One region of the Candidatus Endoriftia persephonae genome, then DNA from elsewhere that is predicted to be linked to it. Evidence: predicted binding sites of a transcription regulator. Region 1 holds the regulator's gene; the other holds the start of a gene.
The links. The regulator FliA, encoded in region 1, starts transcription of late flagellar genes. The targets are predictions, from matches to a motif close to GCTAAAGTTNNNNNNNNNNCNGCCGATA.
Positions count from the first base shown of each region.

Region 1 (3,911 bases):
ACCTTTGCCATGCAGTTCATCCAGCAGATTATCGAACTCATCCTCAGTGATCTTGTCGTTGCCATTGGGTGTGGCAGCGTGTGCGGGCTCCTGAATCGACTCAAGCAGCTCTTCAAATTCTGCATCGGAGAGTTCACCCTTCTTAGCTGTCGCGGGCGCCACACTCTCTGCAGGTGCAGCTGCTTGGGCCTGGGAACTCTCCTCTCCGGAAGACTTGGCTTGAGCCCCGGCTTCAGCTTCGGGAACAGAAAAACTGTGCAGACTCTGGATCAGCGCCGGGGCTGCATGCTCTGGTTCGATGCCGTTCCGTACGCTGTCAAACATCTCGTTGACAACATCCAGTGCGTTCAAGACCACATCCATCAGATTGGCATCGATGCTGCGTTGCCCCTGGCGCAGCACGTTGAAAACATCCTCAGCCCGATGGCAGACTTCGACCAAGGCCTCGATACCGAGGAAGCCTGCACCTCCCTTGATGGTATGAAAACCACGAAATACCGCATTCAGCAGGTCATAGTCTTCCGGCCGCTGCTCCAGATCCACCAGCTGCTCGCTCAGCTGCTCCAGAATCTCTCCTGCCTCTACCAGGAAATCCTGCAGTATTTCATCATTTACATCGATCGCCATGCTTTGCTCCCGAAGCCCGCTGACACCTTCAAAAACTTTCCTAGTTCCACATGCAGGTGTGTCGGCAACTCAACGCAGAACTAAAATCCGAGGCTTGAAAGCAGGTCGTCCACCTCATCCTGACCGTTCACCACATCCCCTTGATCCACCCCAGGCACCACAGGCCCTTCAAGCTTCTCTGGCTGCTGTTCCCGTTTTACCTCCATCCGCTGGCCGGTAATCCGCACCAGCATCACCAGACGCTGCTCCAGATCCTGCACCAGATCGATCACCTTCTTGATGATCTGCCCGGTCAGATCCTGAAAGTCCTGCGCCATCAATACCTCTGAGATGTTTTCATGCAGGGCGGCGGCACTGCAGGCTGACTCTTTTAGAAAACCATCAAGCGCCAAGCTGAGTTCCTGAAATTCGTCCTTGTTCAGCTGTCGAGAACGGAATTTATCCCACTCTCCTGCAAGCTGTTTCGCCCGCCCTTCCATCTCAGCCACCAGCGGCAGGCTCTTCTCAACAGCCGTCAAAGTGCGGTCCGCCGATTGTTGCGTCATGGTAATGACATAGCTGAGACGCTCTTTGGCATCGGGGATGTCGATCTCGGTCAGCTCCGCCATACGGGCGTCCAGCAGAAAGCCGTTGATCGCTTCGTGAAGTTCGCGCGTTAGACGGCCAACCTCTTGAAATAGCTCGCTCTCTCTTCCCAGCGACAGCTCTGCGATGAGCTGCTCGGCCTCCTGATTTTTCCCTGCCTCAAGCATTTCGACCAAAGCACGTGCCGTCTCCAGACGAGCAGTACCAATATCCGGTGTTTCCTGCATCTGGTCTCTCCCGACTAGGGCCTGCTATACCGACAAAATGGACGCAAACGACACATTCGCCAACGCTAGCTGTCCCTGGAGTACATCAACCTTCGATACGTTCGAAGATTTTGTTGATCTTTTCTTCCAAAGTCGCTGCGGTAAATGGCTTAACCACATAGCCGTTGACCCCCGCCTGCGCTGCTTCGATGATCTGCTCTCGCTTCGATTCGGCAGTCACCATCAATACCGGCAAAGCGGCAAGCTTGGCATCGGCACGCACCGCTTTGAGAAGATCGATGCCGGTCATGCCTGGCATGTTCCAGTCACTAACCAGGAAATCGAAGTTCCCGTTCTGCAGCATCGGTAACGCGGTGGTCCCGTCATCGGCCTCATGGGTATTGGTAAAACCCAGATCCCGTAACAGGTTCTTGATGATGCGCCTCATGGTGGAGAAGTCGTCCACAATGAGAATCTTCATATTTTTATCCAAGGCAACCTCCCATCACTGTGTCGCCACTGTAAGACTGGAAGAAGTGCGTTGCAGCATTGACTTCCCCCCAAACCGTTCTGTTCCGACCATTGAGACTCACTCCTCTTCCACCAAAGTCAGCCACTCGCTCAGACGCGAACGCAAACGTAGCGTAGCCTGACTGTGGATCTGGCAGACCCGGGATTCACTCACACCAAGCACCTGACCTATCTCTCTCAGATTGAGTTCGTCGTCGTAATACATGGAGATCACCAGCCGTTCACGCTCCGGCAGACCGGCGATCGCCTCCGCCAGCGCATTCTTAAACGCATCTTTCTGCAGCCCTTCAAACGGCCCTTCATAGGTATTCTTGCCGGTGGCAGGGGTGATGTTGATCTCGCCGACCGCGGTCAGCTCATCCAGGCTGAAGACCCTCGAGCCGGTGGAATCCTTCAGGATCTGGTGATACTCCTTGAGTGACAGGTTGAGCGCCTCAGCCACTTCAACATCACGGGCATCCCGCCCCTCTGCATTTTCGATCTCGCGCATTGCATCAGAGACCATGCGCGCCTTGCGGTGTACCGAGCGGGGCGTCCAGTCACTGCGACGGATCTCATCGATCATCGAGCCACGAATGCGAATCCCCGCATAGGTCTCAAAACTGGCACCCTGGGTGGGGTCGTAGTTGCGACTCGCCTCCAGCAGCCCCAGCATACCCGCCTGGATCAGATCATCTGCCTGCACATTCGGCGGCAGACGGCTCATCAGATGATAGGCAATGCGCTTCACCAGCCCCGCATGCCGGGTCACCAGATCATCGTGCTCCTGATCGTTCTGAATGGCCGTGTAACTCGCCAAGCCGTTCACCTTGCACTCTCCCCGTATTGACTTGAAAACTGGATCAGACGCTCAACAAAAAACTGCAGATCACCACTAACCCCGGTGGGGAGCGGCCAAGTATCGGCCTTCTTCGCCAGATTCTTGAATGCCTGTGCAGCCTTTGAACGCGGGAAACCATCCACCACCGGCCGCTGTGCTTTGACCGCTTTGCGCAGCTGTTCGTCATAAGGAATGCTGCCCATGTAGCTAAGCATCGCATCCAGATAACGGTCGGTGACCCGACACATCTTATTGTAGAGATCACGCCCCTCCTGCACCGTTCTCACCATGTTGGCGAGCACCCGAAAACGACTGACACCGTGTTCCCGGTTGAGCAGCTTGATGATGGCGTAGGCATCGGTGATCGAGGCCGGCTCATCGCAGACCACCACCACCACCTCCTGCGCCGCACGACTAAAACTGACCACCTGGTCGGAGATCCCGGCAGCGGTATCGATCAGCAGTACATCGACATCGTTGGCCAGCTCACTGAAAGCATTGATCAGACCGACATGCTGCGCGGTACTCAGTTCGGCCATCTTTTGCACACCGGAGGCCCCTGGCACCACCTTCATGCCGTGAGGGCCGGTCACCAGGATCTCCTCCAGGCGGCGCTCGCCGCGCATCACATGGGAGAGATCGAACTCGGGATGCAAGCCGAGCATCACATCGATATTGGCCAGCCCGAGATCCGCATCCAGCAACATCACGCGCCGCCCCATCTCCGCCATCGCCACCCCCAGATTGACCGAGATATTAGTCTTGCCAACCCCACCCTTGCCGCCAGTCACGGCAATCACTCGCACCGGCTCGGGATTCACCATGCGGCGTAACCCGGCGGCTTGGTCTTCGATCTGATCAGACATGAGCATGTTCACCCGTTCCTCCAAATGCGAGAGCCAGGTAGGCCTCATCCAGCACCTCCCCTGCCTCCTGGGCGAGTTCGATGGCTTGACTGACAAGCGTGTGAGCCCTTGCCAGATGCAGATCCTCCGGCACCCGCTGCCCATCAGTGGTAAAGGCAAGCGGCAACCCGGCCTCGATCAGGGTACTGAACACCCCGCCCAGGGATGCCGCTTCATCCATCTTGGTTAACACCACCCCCACCGGATTGGCGACACGGAAGGCGTTCACCGCATGGT
Region 1 is NZ_CP090569.1:2,726,717-2,730,627, forward strand. Features, by position in the region: gene L0Y14_RS12310 (chemotaxis protein CheA) at 1-627, opposite strand, end outside; gene L0Y14_RS12315 (protein phosphatase CheZ) at 708-1,439, opposite strand; gene cheY (chemotaxis response regulator CheY) at 1,525-1,899, opposite strand; gene L0Y14_RS12325 (RNA polymerase sigma factor FliA) at 2,008-2,757, opposite strand; gene L0Y14_RS12330 (MinD/ParA family protein) at 2,754-3,641, opposite strand; gene flhF (flagellar biosynthesis GTPase FlhF) at 3,628-3,911, opposite strand, start outside.

Region 2 (3,911 bases), 1.5 Mb from region 1:
CTTGTCGACGCTGTCATGGATCAACTCCTTGATCTCTTTGGCAGCGGAGGCGCTGCGCTGGGCCAGATTGCGCACCTCGGTGGCCACCACCGCAAAGCCGCGCCCCTGCTCGCCGGCCCGGGCAGCCTCTACCGAGGCGTTGAGCGCGAGCAGATTGGTCTGGAAGGCGATCTTATCGATCACGCCGATGATGGCGGCTATCTTCTCACTTGAGTCGCGGATGTCGCCCATCGCGGCCACCGCATTGCCTACCACGTCACCGCCTTTGACTGCGATACTGCGGGCGCTGATCGCTAGCTGGTTGGCCTGACTGGCATTGTTTGCATTGTTGCTGACGGTGCTGGTGAGCTCTTCCATGGAGGAGGCAGTCTGTTCGAGGCTGGCCGCCTCCTGCTCGGTGCGGACCGAGAGGCTGGTGTTGCCGGCGGCGATCTCGTCTGCGGAGGTCCTGATGAAGTCTGAAGAGTCGCGGATCTCGGAGACGATCTGGTTGAGTTGGCTGACGGTTTCGTTGACGCCGTCTTTGAGCTGGCCGAATGCGCCCTGGTAGTCGCTGGTGATGGTCTTTGTCAGGTTGCCGGCAGCCAGTTCGGCGACGATCCGAGAGATGTCGTTGATGGCGTTGTCGGTGACCTCGAGGAGGTGGTTGATCGACTCGCTGAGGAGGGCGTAGAAGCCCGATTTGCCGCTCATTGAGATGCGCTGGCTGAGATCGCCCCGGTTGGCGGCAGCGATGATGTCGCCAACCTCGCGCTCCACCTCCACCTCGCTGGTTCGGTCGGCCCATTCGACGGCGGTTCCCAGCCGCTGGCCCTGTTCGTCGATCACCGGGTTGGCGATGATCCTTAGGGTGCGTCCGCCCAAGTGGAGTTCGGTGGCGTGGGTTGAGCTGAGGTGATCGAGTATCTGGCGGTTCTCCGCAGGGTTCTGATGGAAGGCGTCGATGTTCTTGCCCAGCAGGTCGTCAGCGGAGAAGCCGGGTAGCGCCTGTTGGATCTCGGCCTCGGCGTTGTGCAGCAACTGCAGCACTGATTTGTTCATGTAGATGATGTTGTGGGAGGTGTCGGAGACCATCACGCCGCTGGAGACGTTGTCGAGAGCAGTCTTCAGTCGTTGTGCCTCGGCCGATTGGCGTTTGGTATCGTCGATGATACCGCCGAAGCGCTTGATCGCCCGATTGAAGTGGCTCGCCAGTTCGCCGATCTCATCGTTGGATTCCACGTGAATCCGTTTGGAGACGTCCACTGTGCCTTCGGCAACCGCTTGCATGCGCGTGGAGAGCTTTTTCAGCGGTGCTGAGACCAGCCGGCCGAGGGTCGCTGAGATCACAAACAGCGCAATCAGCATCACCGCCGAGTTGATGCCGACATTGACCAGCAGATCCCGGTTGATGGCGGCATCGAGTTCAGCGGTGGAATAATCGAGACGTATCGCGCCCAGCACGCTGTTCTCTTCGACTACGTGGCACATCAGGCAGTTGGTGCCGCGATACTCTTTTTTTGCCCGCATCGGGATTACCACGGTGAGCACCCGCCCATCTGCGCCTTCGCGGAACTGCATGATGTTTTCGCCGTTGAGGCCGCGCTGGTCCCACTCATCCTTGACCTTGGCGTAGTCTGTGCCCTTGCCGAAGGTCTTGGTGATGCCTTCACCACGCACGATGCGAGCGTCGAGTACCTCCGGACGCGACAGCAGTTTGCTGCGCGGGATCTCCCGGCTGGCCATGCCGCCGCTCAGCATCAGGGTGTTGATGTTGTCGAAGTAGGCATCGGCCAAGCTGCTGGCCTGGTCCTCTACCAACTGCTCCACCAGTACACTCTGGCTGTAGGCGAGATAGGAGGCGGTCAGCAGCAACATGATGGCGAACTGGATCAGCAGGGTGCGACGGATCTTGCTGCGGATGGAGCGGAACTTTTTCTCTTCAGGCATGGTGATACTCGCCAGTTTTTACTTCTGATGGAGGTGCCAAAGGGGCTACTGCCAAGAGCTAGGAAACAGCTTCTCTCTGGTTGCAGTCTGGGTATCGACTGGCTGGGAAAAGAGTTTAGAGATTGTGTGGGAATTGGTGCCTGGCCGGCCCTGCTTTGTGGTGGATAGTGCTTTTGCTACCATGCGCCCACCACACAGCAGCAGACGTAGTCCACACCATGCTCAAGATCTACAACGACCTCAATAACCGCAAAGAAGAGTTTAAACCCCTCGAAGAGGGGCGGGTACGCATGTATGTCTGCGGCATGACCGTCTACGATCTCTGCCACCTGGGGCATGCGCGGGTGATGGTGGTGTTCGACGTGGTCTACCGTTATCTGAAGGCGATGGGGTACGAGGTCACCTACATCCGCAATATCACCGATATTGACGACAAGATCATCAATCGTGCCAACGAGAATGGCGAGCCCTTCATGGCGCTGACCGAGCGTTTCATCCAGGCGATGCATGAGGATGCGACGGCGCTCGGCGTGCTGCCACCTGACGATGAGCCACGCGCCACCGGCCATATGAAAGAGATCCTGGTGATGATCCAGCGCCTGATCGACAATGGTCACGCCTATGCCGTCGAGAATGGTGACGTCTACTACGATGTGCGCAGCTTCCCCGACTACGGCAAGCTCTCCGGCAAGTCGATCGATGACCTTGAGTCGGGTGCGCGGGTCGAGGTGGACGAGATAAAGCGCGATCCCCTCGACTTTGCCCTGTGGAAGTCAGCTAAGCCTGGCGAGCCGGCCTGGGACTCTCCCTGGGGCCAGGGTCGTCCCGGCTGGCACATCGAGTGCTCTGCCATGTCGACCTGCGCTCTAGGCGATAGCTTCGATATTCATGGCGGCGGCGCTGATCTGACCTTTCCGCACCACGAGAACGAGATCGCCCAGTCGGAGGGCGCCACCGGCCACTCCTTCGTTAAATACTGGATGCACAACGGCTTTGTGCGGATCAATGATGAGAAGATGTCGAAATCCTTGGGCAACTTCTTTACCGTGCGGGAGATTCTGCAGCGCTATCGTGCCGAAGAGGTGCGCTACTTTATCCTCACCAGTCAGTATCGCTCACCGCTCAATTATGATGAAGAACACTTGGAGAATGCTCGCGCTGCGCTGACCCGCTTCTACACTGCCTTGCGCGGTCTGGATGAGGTTGAGCCCGCCGGTGGTGAGGCCTTTATCGAACGTTTTCATGCGGTGATGGACGATGACTTCAACACTCCGGAGGCTCTGGCGGTGCTATTCGATATGGTGCGCGAGATCAACCGGTTGCGGGAGACCGGTGCAGCGAAAGCCGCAGGGCTGGGGGCCGAGTTGCGGCAGCTGGGTGGCGTGCTGGGGATTCTGCAAGATGACCCAGAAGCCTATCTGAAAGGCGGCGTTGGTGCGGAAGGGGGTTTGTCGGACGCGGATATAGATGCGCTGATCCAGCAGCGTCTGGATGCACGGGCAGAGAAGAACTGGGCCGAGGCCGACCGCATCCGTGATGAACTGCAGGCCGCCGGTATTCTGCTCGAGGATGGCCCTCAGGGAACCAGTTGGCGGCGCGGCTGATCTAGGTAGCTTTGAACGATGGGAAAATGAATAGCGGCAATTCCGTTGCCGCAATGATGGTGAGTGAACAGGGAGTCCGTTCCTTTATTCTTCTTCGTCCGGCCAGAAACTGCAGGATCAGCTGAAGTAACTCCATGTCACTCCGCTTCCCATCCAATCCATTTCTGACGGCTTATCCGAAGGTGAAGCTGTTGAAAACCAACTTGTAATTTTGCTTCAGGCCGGTCCGTAAGCTACCTTGAATCGGTACATTTTTCCAGCCTTGATGAGGCCAGTGCGTGCTGGCCTCAGCTGGAACTGTTGTCAGCATAGCGTTTCTGTTCGTACAGGGAGAACTGCGCGGCACTCTCCAACGCATGCTGCAGGTCGGCCAGTTCA
Region 2 is NZ_CP090569.1:594,755-598,665, forward strand. Features, by position in the region: gene L0Y14_RS02835 (methyl-accepting chemotaxis protein) at 1-1,929, opposite strand, end outside; gene cysS (cysteine--tRNA ligase) at 2,148-3,533, shown strand; gene L0Y14_RS02845 (MinD/ParA family ATP-binding protein) at 3,821-3,911, opposite strand, start outside.
Region 2: the regulator FliA is predicted to act here: its motif matches at 2,022-2,049, upstream of L0Y14_RS02835 (methyl-accepting chemotaxis protein).